3 regions of the Pannonibacter sp. Q-1 genome follow, and region 1 is predicted to be linked to each of the others. Evidence: riboswitches for the same ligand, from Rfam matches in the RefSeq annotation. Region 1 holds a riboswitch; each other region holds the start of a gene.
The links. Region 1 has a riboswitch for cobalamin ahead of ACVNHC_RS15440 (ABC transporter substrate-binding protein). Riboswitches for the same ligand answer to the same signal wherever they lie in the genome.
Positions count from the first base shown of each region.

Region 2: it holds a riboswitch for cobalamin, as region 1 does, so the genes downstream of both, cobU (bifunctional adenosylcobinamide kinase/adenosylcobinamide-phosphate guanylyltransferase) here and ACVNHC_RS15440 (ABC transporter substrate-binding protein) in region 1, are expected to answer to the same signal.
Region 3: it holds a riboswitch for cobalamin, as region 1 does, so the genes downstream of both, ACVNHC_RS18495 (DUF1636 family protein) here and ACVNHC_RS15440 (ABC transporter substrate-binding protein) in region 1, are expected to answer to the same signal.

Region 1 is NZ_JBSXNB010000005.1:111,193-116,337, reverse strand. It holds gene pnp (polyribonucleotide nucleotidyltransferase) at 1-994, shown strand, start outside; gene dapB (4-hydroxy-tetrahydrodipicolinate reductase) at 1,267-2,070, shown strand; gene ACVNHC_RS15445 (2,3-bisphosphoglycerate-dependent phosphoglycerate mutase) at 2,102-2,722, shown strand; cobalamin riboswitch at 2,843-3,088, shown strand; gene ACVNHC_RS15440 (ABC transporter substrate-binding protein) at 3,339-4,364, shown strand; gene ACVNHC_RS15435 (FecCD family ABC transporter permease) at 4,364-5,145, shown strand, end outside.
Region 2 is NZ_JBSXNB010000002.1:588,144-593,288, reverse strand. It holds gene fhuB (Fe(3+)-hydroxamate ABC transporter permease FhuB) at 1-183, shown strand, start outside; tRNA gene ACVNHC_RS06695 (tRNA-Asn) at 263-338, opposite strand; cobalamin riboswitch at 610-832, shown strand; gene cobU (bifunctional adenosylcobinamide kinase/adenosylcobinamide-phosphate guanylyltransferase) at 968-1,540, shown strand; gene cobW (cobalamin biosynthesis protein CobW) at 1,537-2,664, shown strand; gene cobN (cobaltochelatase subunit CobN) at 2,771-5,145, shown strand, end outside.
Region 3 is NZ_JBSXNB010000006.1:309,199-314,343, reverse strand. It holds gene ACVNHC_RS18510 (FecCD family ABC transporter permease) at 1-30, opposite strand, end outside; gene ACVNHC_RS18505 (ABC transporter substrate-binding protein) at 8-949, opposite strand; gene ACVNHC_RS18500 (ABC transporter ATP-binding protein) at 960-1,727, opposite strand; gene ACVNHC_RS18495 (DUF1636 family protein) at 1,724-2,176, opposite strand; cobalamin riboswitch at 2,212-2,428, opposite strand; gene preA (NAD-dependent dihydropyrimidine dehydrogenase subunit PreA) at 2,747-4,057, opposite strand; gene ACVNHC_RS18485 (NAD(P)-dependent oxidoreductase) at 4,086-5,145, opposite strand, start outside.

The DNA.
Region 1 (5,145 bases):
GCTGCACTACAACTTCCCGCCCTATTCCGTGGGCGAGACGGGCCGCATGGGCTCGCCGGGCCGCCGTGAAATCGGCCATGGCAAGCTGGCATGGCGCGCCATCCACCCGATGCTGCCGAACCACCACGAGTTCCCCTACACCCTGCGCGTCGTCTCCGAGATCACCGAGTCCAACGGCTCGTCCTCGATGGCAACCGTCTGCGGCACCTCGCTGGCGCTGATGGATGCAGGCGTTCCGCTGAAGGCTCCGGTGGCCGGTATCGCCATGGGTCTCATCAAGGAAGGCGACAAGTTCGCCGTTCTGTCCGACATTCTCGGCGATGAAGACCACCTTGGCGACATGGACTTCAAGGTGGCCGGCACCTCCAACGGCGTCACCTCGCTGCAGATGGACATCAAGATCGACGGCATCACCGAAGAGATCATGAAGGTCGCTCTGGACCAGGCCCGTGACGGCCGCATCCACATCCTCGGCGAAATGTCCAACGCGCTCACCGAAGCCCGTTCGGAACTCGGCGAACATGCGCCGCGCATCGAAGTGCTGAAGATCCCGGTCGACAAGATCCGTGAAGTGATCGGTTCAGGCGGCAAGGTCATCCGCGAGATCGTGGAAAAGACCGGCGCCAAGATCAACATCGAGGACGACGGCACCGTCAAGGTGGCTTCCTCTGACGGCAAGGCGATCAAGGCTGCGATCAACTGGATCAACTCCATCGCCGCTGAGCCGGAAATCGGCATGATCTACGAAGGCACGGTCGTGAAGTGCGTCGATTTCGGCGCCTTCGTGAACTTCTTCGGCGCCAAGGACGGCCTCGTCCACATCTCCCAGCTCGCCCCGCAGAAGGTCGCCAAGGTCACCGACGTGATCAAGGAAGGCGACAAGGTGTGGGTCAAGCTCATGGGCTTCGACGAGCGCGGCAAGGTCCGCCTGTCCATGAAGGTTGTCGATCAGGCAACCGGCAAGGAAATCGAGAAGGAAAAGGAAGCGGAATAATCCGCTTTCACATCCTGAAAGACATGGGACCCGGGCCGCAAGCCCGGGTCTTTTCTTTTGCCCGGCGGCGCCAGGCAGGTTTGACCTGCGCTGCCGCTGCGTCCCTTGCAGCCTGCGGCACTCTCGCGTCCCTCCCGCGTATGCGGACAAGGCACCCCGGGCACGAATACACGTGGCCCGGGCACACAGCTTCACCGCCACAAGCCCTTTCGCGCGCCCCTCCCGCCTGATATATCGGGCCGGAAACAAATTCAGGAACACACATGAGCCAGATGCGTCTTGTCGTCGTCGGGGCTGCCGGCCGGATGGGCCAGGCCCTTGTGCGCGCCATCACCGCCATGGAAGGCAGCGTGCTTGCTGCCGCCATCGAACGGGAAGGCTCACCGGCCCTCGGCAAGGACGCTGGCGAGCTTGCCGGTCTCGGGCCCCTCGGCGTCAGGATCACGGATGATCCGCTGACCGCCTTTGCCGCTGCCGAAGGCGTGCTGGATTTCACCGCTCCCAAGGCCAGCCTGCATTTTGCCGAACTCGCCGCCCAGGCGCGCATCGTGCATGTCATCGGCACCACCGGCTGGACGGATGAAGACCTGCCGAAGCTGGAGGCTGCCGCCCGCCATGCCCGGCTCGTCAAGTCCGGCAACATGAGCCTTGGTGTCAACCTGCTGGCGGCGCTGGTGAAGAAGGCCGCTGCGGCCCTTGGCCCCGATTACGATCTGGAAATCGTCGAGATGCACCACCGCCACAAGGTGGATGCCCCCTCCGGCACAGCGCTGCTGCTGGGCGAGGCTGCAGCCGAAGGGCGCGGCATAGGCCTGGCGGAGCATTCGGTGCGGGTGCGCGACGGCCATACCGGCCCGCGTGAGGCCGGTACCATCGGCTTTGCCACCCTGCGCGGCGGTTCTGTCGTCGGCGACCACACCGTCATCCTCGCCGGTGAGGGCGAGCGGGTCGAACTGACCCACAAGGCGGAAGACCGCCAGATCTTTGCCCGTGGTGCAGTCAGGGCGGCCCTGTGGGCGCGCGACCGCAAGCCGGGCCTTTACTCCATGGCCGACGTGCTCGGCCTCAACGACTGACAGACCTTCAGAAATTCAAGGAGATCGGTGCATGGAACGTCTCTTGGTGCTCGTCCGCCACGGCCAGAGCGAATGGAACCTCAAGAACCTCTTCACCGGCTGGAGGGACCCGGACCTGACCGAACAGGGCATCGGTGAAGCCAAGGCCGCCGGCGGCAAGCTGCGCGACATGAAGCTGAAGTTCGACGTCGCCTTCACCTCGGACCTGACCCGCGCGCAGCACACGCTGAAGCTCATCCTTGCCGAACTCGGCCAGGACGGTCTGGAGACGATCCGCGATCAGGCCCTGAACGAGCGCGACTATGGCGACATCACCGGCATGAACAAGGATGAAGCCCGCGAGAAGTTCGGCGAGGAGCAGGTGCACATCTGGCGCCGCTCCTTCGACGTGCCCCCTCCGGGCGGCGAGAGCCTGAAGATGACGGCCGAGCGCGTTCTGCCCTATTACCGCGCCGAAATCCTGCCGCGCGTCATGGAAGGCACCCGCGTCATCGTTGCCGCCCACGGCAACTCCCTGCGCGCGCTGATCATGGAACTGGAAAAGCTGACGCCGGAACAGATCCTCAAGCGCGAACTCGGCACCGGCGCACCGGTCGTCTACCGTCTGGATGAAGACGGCCAGGTGGTCAGCGTCGAGGATCTGGCAGACTGATCCTCAGAGCGGCGCCGGCCACTGGCCTGCCGCAGAGCACATCCGGAAAGGCGCCCCAGCAAGGGCGCCTTTTTTGTTGGCACCGCCGCACAGCTGCAGCTTGACGGTTCGCCTTCCGGAAAATACTACTTCTGCGACGGTTTCTGGCAGTGAGAGCTGCCGGGATTAAAAGGGAACACGGTACGGACGACCCAATCAGGGGCCAAATCCGTGGCTGCCCCCGCAACTGTAAGCAGATGCCGGTCATTCTTGCGGCGCTTCCTCGGAAGCGCCGGGTCACTGCGCCAGTCCTCAACTGGTGCGGGAAGGCAAATGACCAGCCTGAGATCTGTGAGCCAGGAGACCTGCCGTCATGTGAAATCCAGATGCTTGAGCGGGGATGCTCAAGGAGGATCAAAATGACGGTATTCCAGCCTCAGGCCTTCGGGCCTGCAAGACGTTTTGCTGCCCTTTCCTCCGGGGGGCATGCGCTTCCCTGCCTTCCCGGTCCTGCGCTGGCTCCAGCCGCTTCAGCGGACTGCTGTCTGGTCCGCGCGGAGCTTGAGCATTTCAAGGCGTGATGCACCCGCATTGCGGCGCCTTGACATGACATCTGCCCAAAGGAAGGAAACCTCCCGTGCTTCTGCGCAATTTTGCTGCCGCCGCAGGCCTTGCTGCCTGCGCATCTTTCGCCCTGCCTGGCGCCGCTCACGCCGGAAAGACCCAGTATCCGCTGACGCTGGAGAACTGCGGCAAGGAACTGACCTTCACCAAGGCACCGGAGCGGACCGTCTCCGTGGGTCAGAGCACCACCGAGATTCTCTATCTGCTGGGACAGGCGGACAAGATCACCGGGACAGCCCTTTGGATCGGCCCGGTTATTGAGGGCTATGAGGAGGTCAACGCCATGGTGCCGCGCCTTGCAGACAATGCGCCGAGCTTTGAAAGCGTGACGGGAGCCCGGCCGGAGCTGGTGACCACCCAGTTTCAGTGGCAGATCGGCCCGCAGGGCGTCGTTGCCACTGTGGAACAGTTCGAGGAACTGGGGATCACCGTCTACACCTCTCCGGCCGATTGCACCGGCAAGGACAATTCTGCCGGTGATGACGGGCTGCGCAAGGCCAGCTTCTCCATGGACCTGATCTACCAGGAGATCGATGACCTCGCCCGCATCTTCGATGTCGAGGACAGGGGCGCTGCCCTGATCGCAGAGCTGAAGGAGCGGGAGGAGGCCGCACGCCGGAAGATCGGAGCCGTCAATGGCGAAGTCTCGGCGGTCTTCTGGTTCTCGAGTGCCGATCTGGCGATCGACCCTTACGTGGCGGGCCAGAAGGGCGCACCCGGCTATATGACCGCGAGCCTCGGCCTGAAGAATGTAATCGAGAGCGACGAAGAGTGGCCGACCGCCGGCTGGGAGACGATTGCCCGGTCCAACCCCACGGTGATCGTCGCCGGCAAGATGGACCGCCGCCGGTTCCCCGCCGATGACGTGGAGCTGAAGCAGAAGTTCCTCAAGGAGGATCCGGTCACCAGCCTGATGCCTGCGGTCAAGGAAGGACGGATCATCGTCATGGATGCGCAGGCCATGAACCCGACGATCCGCACCATCGAAGGCATGGAAGTGCTGGCCGATGCGCTGGCTGGCTTCGGCCTCGCCAAGTGATGACGCTTCCTTTCCACGCCGGAAAATGGGGAGGCGGTGCGCTTGGCACCGTCTCTCTCATTGCAGCTCTTGCCGCCGGGGCTGCCATTGGCGAGACCTCCATCCCGGTTGATACCGTCTTCCAGACGGCCGCCAACCGGCTCTGGGCAGCCGGCTATGTCCTTGACCCGATCGACGAAGGGGTGATCTGGAACTACCGGGTCGCCCGTGCCGTGGCTGCTGCGGCCTGCGGGGCATCCCTGGCCTTGTGCGGGGCAATCCTCCAGTCGCTGCTGCGCAATGCCCTGGCCGACCCCTACATCCTTGGCATCTCGGCGGGAGCCTCCACCGGTGCGGTCAGTGTTGCCATTCTCGGGCTCGGGGGCGGGCTGCTGTCCCTTCCCCTCGGGGCCTTTGCCGGTGCGCTCACGGCCTTCGGCCTGGTCAGCCTGCTGGCCGTCCTCGCCGGGCGCAGCAGTGCCGCCGTGATTCTGGCTGGTATCGCCTGTTCGCAGCTTTTCAACGCGGTCACATCCTTCATCGTCACCAAGTCGGCGACGGCCGATCAGGCACGCGGCATCATGTTCTGGCTGCTCGGCAATCTTTCGGGCGTGCGCTGGCCGGATGCCGGGCTGGCCGTGCCGGTGGCCCTGGCCGGTTTCCTCGTCTGCCTGCTTCATGCAAGGCATCTGGACGCCTTTGCCTTCGGAACCAACGCCGCCGCATCTGCCGGGGTTCCTGTGCGCCGGGTCTACATAATCCTGATCGCCACGGCGGCCATCATGACCGCCGTCATGGTCAG
Region 2 (5,145 bases), on a different contig from region 1:
GTGGCGCCGGGGCGTGCGCTGCTGCGGATCGTCTGTGCTACAGCGATCGGCGCAGCGCTGATGGTCAGCGCCGACTGGCTGGGCCGCACGCTCGATTTTCCCTACGAGATCCCCGCCGGCATCCTCGCCTCCTTCATCGGCGGGCCGTATTTCCTCTGGCTGCTCCACCGCAAGCCCGCGTGAGGCGCAGTCTGCCGCACAAACGCAAAAAGCCTTGCCGTTGCTGGCAAGCCTTGGATTTTATCCAGGGAAGAGAAAAGGTTGGCTCCGCGAGCAGGACTCGAACCTGCGACCATTCGATTAACAGTCGAACGCTCTACCAACTGAGCTATCGCGGATCACCAGAAGGGCAGTGCCCTTTGCGGTGGCGGCTGTGTGCGCCGCCGTCGGTGAGAGGCGTATAACAAAGGCCTTGAGCATTTGCCAAGCCCTTTCTTCAAGAAAGTTTTCCACAGGGGCGGCTTTGGCGGAAATCTGCGGTCTTTCAACGGCTTGGGCCAGTGGATAACCCATCCGTGCCGGTGCTTGCACCCATTGCCCGGGATAAGGGGGCGGCGATTGCGCCGCAGAGGTGCCCAAAGGGCGTCCTTGCTGAGGTGCCGCCAAGCCGTTACAAGGAGAGGATCAGGTTCCCCGGCGGGCCAAGCCCAAGGGGATGAAACGGGAATGCGGTGCGGAGCGACTCAATCCGGGGCTCCAAAGCCGCAGCTGCCCCCGCAACTGTCAGCGGAGAATCTTGCCGCCTCATGCCACTGCAAGGAAGTCCTTGCGGGAAGGCGCGGCAAGGTGAAGACCCGCGAGCCAGGAGACCGGCCTGATGTGGTGCAACCCCAAGGCCGCCGGGTGGGCGGACCGGAGGACCTGACATGATTTCTACTCCCCCAGACCGGGCGGATGGCAGGGCGCATTGCGCCCGCGCGTCCGCAAGAGAGCCCGACGCTGCCATGCCGCAAGCCAGCCGTTGACCATGGCGCAGGCTGAAGGGCTGGGGGCCGCATCTTCCGTTCTGGTGACGGGGGGCGCACGCTCCGGCAAAAGCAGATATGCAGAGCAGCTGATCCTCGGAAGCGGGCTTGAGCCTGTCTATGTGGCGACATCCGCCGCATGGGACGGGGAAATGGAAGCCCGCATCGGCCTGCACCGCGCCCGCCGCGGGGCGGACTGGCGCACCATCGAGGATAAGGGCGGCATCGGCGCGGATCTGACGGACGTGCTCCGGCGCGAAGCCCTGCCCGGACGGGCGGTGCTGGTCGATTGCCTGACGCTCTGGCTCACCAATCTGATGATGGCCGGGGCAGACCTTGCTGCCGCCACGCAGGCGCTTTGCGCGCTTGTGCCCAATCTGCCTGCGCCTGTTGTTTTCGTTTCGAATGAAGTGGGCCTCGGCATCGTGCCGGACAACGCCATGGCGCGTCAGTTCCGCGATGCGCAGGGCCGTCTCAATCAGGAGCTTGCTGCCGTCTGCACCCGGGTGGTCTTCGTGGCCGCCGGTCTGCCGCTCGTGCTCAAGCCTTCCTCCCAACCGGATATCTCCCTATGACCGATTTTCAGACCCCTGCCGTGGCCAAGATCCCGGCCACCATCATCACCGGCTTTCTGGGCGCGGGCAAGACGACCCTCATCCGCAATCTCCTGACCAACGCGGGGGGGCGGCGTATTGCGCTGATCGTCAACGAGTTCGGCGACATGGGTTTTGACGGCTCGCTGCTGGATGGCTGCGCCGACCCTTCCTGCTCTGCCGATGATGTGGTGGAGCTGACCAACGGCTGCATCTGCTGCACCGTGGCCGATGATTTCCTGCCTGCGATGGAAATGCTGCTGGCACGCGAGACGCCGCCGGATCACATCGTCATCGAGACCTCGGGCCTCGCGCTGCCCCAGCCGCTGGTGCGGGCCTTCACCTGGCCCAGCGTCAAGACGCGGGTGACGGTGGATGGTGTTGTCACCGTGCTGGATGCGGCAGCTCTCGCCGAAGGGCGGATCGTGCTGGACGAGGAAGCCCTTGCCGCGCAGCGCACTGCCGACGAAACGCTGGATCATGACAATCCGGTTGAAGAGCTTTTCCACGATCAGCTCGCCTGCGCCGATCTGGTGGTGCTGAACAAGGCTGATCTGGTGGATGACCACGCATTGGAGCATATCCGTGAGCATATCGCCGAAGATGTCCGCGCCGGGGTGGAGATCATTGCCGCTGAAAAGGGCTCGCTGCCCATCGACGTGCTGCTGGGCCGCTCCTCTGCTGCCGAGGATGATCTGGCTGCCCGCCGTGCGCATCATCACCACCATCATGATGATGACCACGATCACGATGATGACCATGACCATGACCATGACCATGACCATGACCATGATGATCATGATCACCATCACGACGACTTCGAGAGCTACGTGGTCACAGCGCCCGAGTTTGCCTCGCTGAAGGACGTTGAGGCGGTGGTGAAGCAGGCGATGGCGCTGAAGGGCGTGCTGCGCATCAAGGGCGCGGTGACGGTCTCCGGCAAGGCCGCGCCTGCGCTGGTGCAGGCGGTTGGGCCGCGTGTCGAGGCCTGGTTTGCCGCTGGCGCCAAGGCGCCCGGCAAGCTGGTGGTGATCGGCCTCAAGGGGCTGGATCTCGCCGCCGTCACGGACGCACTCGCTTCCCTGCAGGCAGGCCGCGCGGCCTGATCCTTCGCGGTGTGGACCCCCGCCGCCCCGCTCCTGACGCATCAAGCGCAAGGGGCGGGACGCGGGGACAGGCACACCCAGTCTGAGCCTATTGAAGGCGTGCCAGATGCATATCCTCGCAAGTCAAACCCGGCGAATTGATGACGGCGGCGATGCCGTGGACCTCGCGCAGGACCCGGCGGATCTGGTGTTCCTGTCGGCGGCCGATACGGAACTCTCGGCTTTTGCCGCCGCGCATGCCTCCCTTGGCGGGGAGGTGTCACTGCGGCTGGCCAGCATTCTGGCGCTGACCCATCCCTATTCCGTCGATCTCTATGCGGAAAAGACGCTGGCCGGTTCAAAGCTTGTTGTGCTGCGGCTGCTGGGCGGGGCGGGCTACTGGTCCTATGGGCTGGACCGGCTGCGGGAGGAAGTCAACCGCAGCGGGCTGCAGCTGGCCGTCTTTGCGGGCTGCGACAAGTGGGATGAGGATCTGGCCGCTCTCTCCACCGTGCCGGTGGACGCCGTGCGGCGGCTTTGGCGCTACTGCATTGAAGGCGGCGCAGAGAATTACCGCAATGCGCTGAGGTTTTGCGCTCATCTCATTGGCAAGGATCAGGAACCGCCTCTGCCTGCGCCGCTGCCGCGTGCGGGCATCTTCCTGCCCGGCCACACCGCACCGGGGCTCGATGACCTGACGGCCCGCTTCGCAGATCCGGCAAGGCCGGTGGCGGCGCTGGTCTTCTACCGGGCGCTGGTGCAGGCGGGCGAGACGGCGCCTGCCGAGGCGCTCTGCCGTCATCTGGAGGGGCAGGGGCTCAACGTGCTGCCCGTCTTCGTAGCCTCGCTGAAGGATGCGGAATCGGCTGCGGTGCTGTCGGCCCTGTTCGAGGCGCTGCCGCCTGCCGTGGTGCTGAATGCGACGGCCTTTGCCGTTTCCAGTGGCGGACGCGTGCATCAGCCGTCGCCGCTGGATGCGCCGGGCCGCCCGGTGCTGCAGGTGGTGTTCTCCTCTTCGTCCCGTGCGGGCTGGGCCGATAGCACGCAGGGCCTTTCCGTGCGCGATCTGGCCATGCATGTGGTGCTGCCGGAGCTGGACGGGCGGTTGATGACGCGGGCGGTCTCCTTCAAGGAAGAAGGCATCCTTGATCCCGCCACCCAGTTCCGCCCCGTGCTCTTCAGGCCCGAAGAGAGCCGCATGGCCTATGTGGCCGCTCTTGCGGCAAACTGGGCGAAGCTGGGCGGCAAGCCCGCTGCCGCGCGCAAGGTCGCGCTGGTGCTGGCGAATTATCCCAACAGCGACGGGCGCATTGCCAATGGTGTGGGGCTGGATACGCCCGCCTCCTGCGCGGCGCTGATCGCGGACCTGCGGGATGCGGGTTATGACGTCCCAGTTGATGCGCCGGTTACTTCTGAAATGCTGATGGCCCATCTGACGGCGGGCGTGACCAATGATATCCATGGGCGCGCCGGGCGCCGGGTGGATGTGCGCTTTGCGCTTGCGGATTACCGCAAGGCCTTTGCGTCCCTGCCAGAGGCGGTGCAGGCGCAGGTGACCGCGCGCTGGGGCGGGCCGGAGAATGATCCGGCTGTGCGCGATGGCGCTTTCGAACTGCCGCTGACCCGCTTTGGCAGCGTCTATGCCGGCATTCAGCCCGCACGCGGTTATAACATCGACCCCAAGGCGACCTATCACGATCCGGATCTGGTGCCGCCGCACAACTACTTTGCCTTTTATATCTGGCTGCGCGAGGTGGCCGGTATCGATGCCGTCGTCCATCTCGGCAAGCATGGCAATCTGGAATGGCTGCCGGGCAAGGCGCTGGCGCTGTCCGAAGAATGCTACCCGGAAGCGGTGCTGGGACCGGTACCGAACATCTATCCTTTCATTGTCAATGATCCGGGTGAGGGCATGCAGGCCAAGCGCCGGGCTTCCGCCGTTATTGTCGATCACCTGACGCCGCCACTGACGCGGGCCGAAAATTATGGCGTTGCCAATGAAATGGAAAATCTGCTCGACGAATATTACCTCGCCAGCGGCGTCGATCCGCGCCGGCAGAAGGTGCTGACGCGGGACATTCTGGAGCTTGCCTCCGTTCACGGGCTTGATGCGGATATCGGCCTGACGCCGGACATGTGCGAGACGACCCGTCTGGCGCGGCTGGATGCGCATCTGTGTGACCTCAAGGAATTGCAGATCCGCGACGGGTTGCATGTGCTGGGCGAGAGCCCGCAAGGGCGGCTGTTGCATGATCTGCTGGTGGCGCTGGTGCGCGTGCCGCGTGGAAGCAGGCCTCAGGATGAAAGCCTGATCCGGGCGCTGGCGCGTGATCTGCTTGCCGATGTGCCGGAGTTCGATCCGCTGTCCTGCGATTTCTCAATGCCCTGGGCCGGGCTGAAGCCGGAGCTTCTGGCGGGCGTGTCCGATGCCCTGTGGCGCTCTTGTGGTGACACGGTGGAGCGGTTGGAGCTTCTGGCGGTCAGGCTTGTCTCCGGGGAAAT
Region 3 (5,145 bases), on a different contig from region 1:
ATCGGCCTCAGTTGCGTGCGAAACCGTCAACGAGCTTCTCCACGGCGCGGATGTTGCGGGGGCCGGGCGTTGCCTCGACATATTCCAGCACGACGAAGCGGCCATTCTTCACGGCGTCGATGCTGGCGAAGGCCGGGTTGGACTTCATGAAGGCGATCTTCTGTTCCGCAGTCACCTGCCCGTAGTTGACGATGACGACCACTTCCGGATTGCGCTCGATCACAGGCTCCCAGGCGACGGTGGCCCAGCTCTTGTCGAGATCATCCATGATGTTGTGCCCGCCTGCGGCCTCGATGAGGGCGGTGGGCATGGCGTAGCGGCCTGCGGTGAAGGGCGTGTCCTCGCCGCTGTCATAGACGAAGACGCGCAGCGGCTCCTTGCCCGGCTCCTTCACCCTGGCCGTCACTTCGGCAAGCTTTGCCTCGTAACCGGCGACCAGCGCCTTGGCCTTGTCCTCGACGCCGAAGATCGTCCCGAGGTTCAACAGATCGTTGTACATGTCGGCCATGGAGATCTTCTCCTTGGGGCCGATGTGGATGCAGCTTTCGGTCAGCTCATAGACCTTGATGCCGAAGGGGGCGAGGGTGTCCGGCGTCACTTCTCCGCCCACCTTCATGCCGTAGTTCCAGCCCGCGAAATAGAAGTCCGCCTCTGCACCCAGCAGCACTTCCTTGGTGGGGTATTTTTCGGCAAGTTCCGGCAGTTCCTTCACGCCTTCGCGCATTTCCGGGTCCAGCGTCTTCCAGCCGGACACGCCGGTGTAGCCGGCCATGTGATCCGTCAGGCCCAGCACCAGCATCATTTCGGTGAGGTTCACGTCATTGGAGACGGCGCGTGTGGGGGCAGCGTCAAAGGTGACATCGCGGTTGCAGCTTTTCACCGTCACCGGATAGGCGAAGGCGCTGGCGGTTGTGGCCAGAAGGGCGGCGAGAGCAAGGGCTATACGCATCGGTCAGATCTCACAAGTGAAAGGAAAAACGGGGGGAGTGGCCGGAGGTATCGATCCGCGAACGGACGGAGAAGGCCCCGGCGATATTGGCTTCGGTCAGCGCCGCTTCCGGCGTGTCCATGGCGAGCACGGTGCCGTTGGCGAGCAGCAGCACCCGGTCGGCATGTTCGGCGGCCAGCGTCAGGTCATGCAGGGTGGTGATCACCGTCAGCGGCAGGCCGCGTAAAAGCGCCATCAGCTCCAGCTGGTGGCGGATGTCGAGATGGTTCGTCGGCTCATCAAGGATGAGCAGGCGCGGTTCCTGCGCCAGCGCACGGGCCACCAGCACGCGCTGGCGCTCCCCGCCGGACAGCGTGCCGAAGGACCGTTCGCTCAGCGCCGTCAGATGCAGCCGGGCCAGGGCATGCTCCACCACCTCGCCGTCACGCGCTCCGGCCGAAGCCAGTCCGCGCTGATGCGGCAGGCGGCCGAGGCTGACGATCTGGCGCACGGTGAGGGCAAAATCCGTCGGCTGCTCCTGCAGCACCACGGCAATGCGGCGGGCCGTGTCACGGCTCGACATGGCCCACAGGCTCGTGCCTTCCAGCCGCACATCGCCGGTCTGCGGTTTGTGGAAGCGGTACAGCAGCCGCAGCAGCGACGACTTGCCCGCACCATTGGCACCGCAAATGGCCAGCATCTCACCCTGATTGACGGTGAAGCTGATCCCGGAGAGGAGGGCAGGGCGTCCGCGCGGCCCCCAGCCGAGAGTGTCAGCCTCGAAGAACGGCGCGCTCACGCGGCAGGCTCGAAGGCGGTTGTGCGGCCGGGTGCGGGAATGCGGGCCAGCGCCGTCTTCGCCATCCGGCCCGGACGCTCGGAGGCCTTGCTCCAGCCATCGGCAAGGCCGTGATACTGGCGGGCGAAAGCGGTGATATCCGGCACGTCGTCCAGCGTCAGGTTGCCGAACAGCCATCCGGTCTTGCCCGGCGACGTCAGTGCGACAGCGCAGGGCTGGCTGCAGGCGGCCATGCATTCAACGCCGGAAACGGCCCAATGCGTGTCCTGCCGCAGCGCAGCGGCAAGAGCGGTGCCAAGGCTCTGGCCGGGCCGTTCGCCGGTTTGCGTGTCACGGCAGGTGACGCAGATGGTGAGATGATGGGAGGGGGGTGCCCCTTCCTTGTCAGGAATCGCCTGCACGGGCGCAGGCACAGGTGTTCCGGCCAAGGCCGGTCCCTGAATGGTCATGGCTATGCTCCTTCCGGGACACCCCGCCCGGCGGTTTGAGGTCTGCTGTGATGGCAGGTCTCCTGACTTGCGGGTCGCCGCTTGCCCGGTCCTTCCCGTTCCTCGGTGGAACAGTGGATCACCCGGGGTCGCTCGCCGCCTACAGTTGCGGGGGCAGTCACGGACTTGGCGCCTGTTGGCTACACCGTACCGTGTTCCCTTTTCACCCGGCCAAGGCTTTGCCAGCCGGGAACCATCGCCGCAGATGATCAAAGCCGCCGTCCTTCCTGTCAAGCTCCATCGTCATAGATTCAGGATGGGTCTTCATACGGCGGCAGTGATATATGTAATAAGATAACATTACAACATGAGAGCTGCGACTGGATAAAAAAATCCCCGGCTGCCTATGCCGGCAGCCGGGGGAGTCGCCTCTCATCGAGCTGGGGTGGACGGTATCCCGGGGGCAGGGATGCCGCCAAAAGGCTGTGCCTTTACGCCAAGTCTTAAGATGCTGACGCATCAAGACTTGGAACGCTCAGGCGCCGCAGTGCTTGAACAGTTTCCGTTGAGCAAAGCTCTCCGGGGGCTTAATCACTCGGCGGCGATGCGGGCGCTGGGGTTGTTCGGATGTGTCGTCCAGTTGGCATAGTCCCCAGAGACGGAACGGCCCGTCCGTGGATCAACGGTTCCGGTGGCCATTGGTTCCATGGTGATGCAATTTTCCACCGGGCAGACCGAGACGCAGAGATTGCAGCCGACGCATTCTTCGTCGATCACTTCGAACTTGCGCACCCCGTCCACCATGCTGGTGATCGCCTGATGCGAGGTGTCCTCGCAGGCGATGTGGCAGCGGCCGCACTTGATGCAGAGGTCCTCGTCGATCTTCGCCTTGGCGATGTAGTTGAGGTTGAGGTAGCGCCAGTCGGTGACATTGGGCACCGCGCGGCCGGAGAAGTCCGATATCCGCTCGTAGCCGGCCTCGCCCATCCAGTCCTTCAGGCCCTCGATCATCTCCTCGACGATCTTGAAGCCATAGGTCATGGCGGCGGTACAGACCTGCACGTTGCCGGCACCCAGCGCAATGAACTCCGCCGCATCGCGCCATGTGGTAACCCCGCCGATGCCGGAAATGGGCAGGCCATAGGTTTCCGGATCGCGGGCGATTTCCGCCACCATGTTGAGGGCAATCGGCTTCACCGCCGGGCCGCAATAGCCCCCGTGGGAGCCCTTGCCGTCAATCGTCGGCGTTGGTGCCATGCGGTCGAGATCGACACCCACGATGGAGTTGATGGTGTTGATCAGCGACACCGCATCCGCTCCGCCGCGCTTGGCGGCCTGTGCGGGCTTGCGCACATCGGTGATGTTGGGCGTCAGCTTGACGATCACCGGCATGCGGGTGTGCTTCTTGGCCCAGCGGGTGACCATCTCGATATATTCCGGCACCTGGCCGACCGCCGAGCCCATGCCGCGCTCGCTCATGCCATGCGGGCAGCCGAAGTTCAGCTCCACGCCATCGGCCTCTGTTTCTTCCACGCGCTTGAGGATCGCGGCCCAGTTGGGTTCCTCGCAGGGCACCATCAGGGACACGACAAGGGCGCGGTCCTTCCAGTCGCGCTTGACGCGCTTGATTTCCTGCAGGTTCACCTCAAGCGGCCTGTCAGTGATCAGCTCGATGTTGTTGAGGCCGATGAGCTGGCGGTCCTTGCCGTGAATGGCGCCATAGCGCGGGCCGTTGACGTTGACCACATTCGGGTCCTCGCCCAGCGTCTTCCACACGACGCCGCCCCAGCCCGCCTTGTAGGCGCGCACCACGTTGTATTCCTTGTCCGTCGGCGGCGCAGAGGCGAGCCAGAACGGGTTGGGCGACTTGATGCCGACGAAATCAGATCTCAGATCAACCATGACGGGATCTCCGGAAAGAACGGCTGGCTCAGGCGCTGAGCGCCTGATGGATGGCTTCTGCGGCAACCTTGCCGTCCTCGACGGCGGCCACGGTCAGGTCTTCCCCGCCAGCGATGCAGTCGCCGCCGGCCCAGACTTTGGCCATGGTGGTTGCGCGGGTGGCGTCCGTGACGATGCGGCCCTTGTCGAGGGTCAGCGCCGCCGCCGAACCGTTCAGCCCGGCCGGGTTGAGCTTCTGGCCCACGGCCTTGAACACCATGTCGGCCTCAAGGCTGAAGGTCTCGCCGGTCATCACCAGCTTGCCCGAGTTGTCGAGCCGGGTGCGTTCCAGCTCGATGCCGGTCAGCTTGCCGCTTTCCCCGTGCATCGCCTTGGGGGCTGCCCAGTGCAGGATGCGCACGCCATTGGTCTGGGCGAGGTCCTGCTCATAGGGGCTGGCGTTCATGTGTTCCTTGCCGCGCCGGTAGGCGATGGTCACCTCTTCGGCACCCAGCAGCTTGCTCTGCACGGCAATGTCCACCGCCGTCATGCCGCCGCCGATCACCACCACGCGCCGGCCGACGGGCAGGGTGGAAAGATCCTTCGCCTGCCGCAGCTCCGCGATATAGGCGACCGCATCCACCACGCCCTCCAGCTCCTCGCCGGGAACGGACAGGCCATTGACGCCGGCAAGGCCGATGCCGAGGAACACGGCGTCGAAGTCCTTCGTCAGGGCGGAAAGGGAGAGGTCCTCGCCCAGCACCTTGCCATGCTCCACGGTGATGCCGCCGATGGAGAGGATGAAATCCACCTCGCGCGCGGCAAAGTCATCGACGGATTTGTAGGCGGCGATGCCATATTCATTGAGCCCGCCCGCCTTGGGCCGGGCATCATAGAGCGTCACCGCATGGCCATGCACGGCAAGGCGGTGGGCACAGGACAGGCCCGCCGGGCCCGCGCCGACAACGGCCACGCGCTTGCCGGTTTCGGGGGCGCGGGTGAAGGGCGTGGCGGCGTGGGTTTCCATGTAATGGTCGGTGGCAAAGCGCTGCAGCTCACCGATCTTCACCGGCTTGGCTTCGGCCTCGTTGCGCACGCAGGCCTGCTCG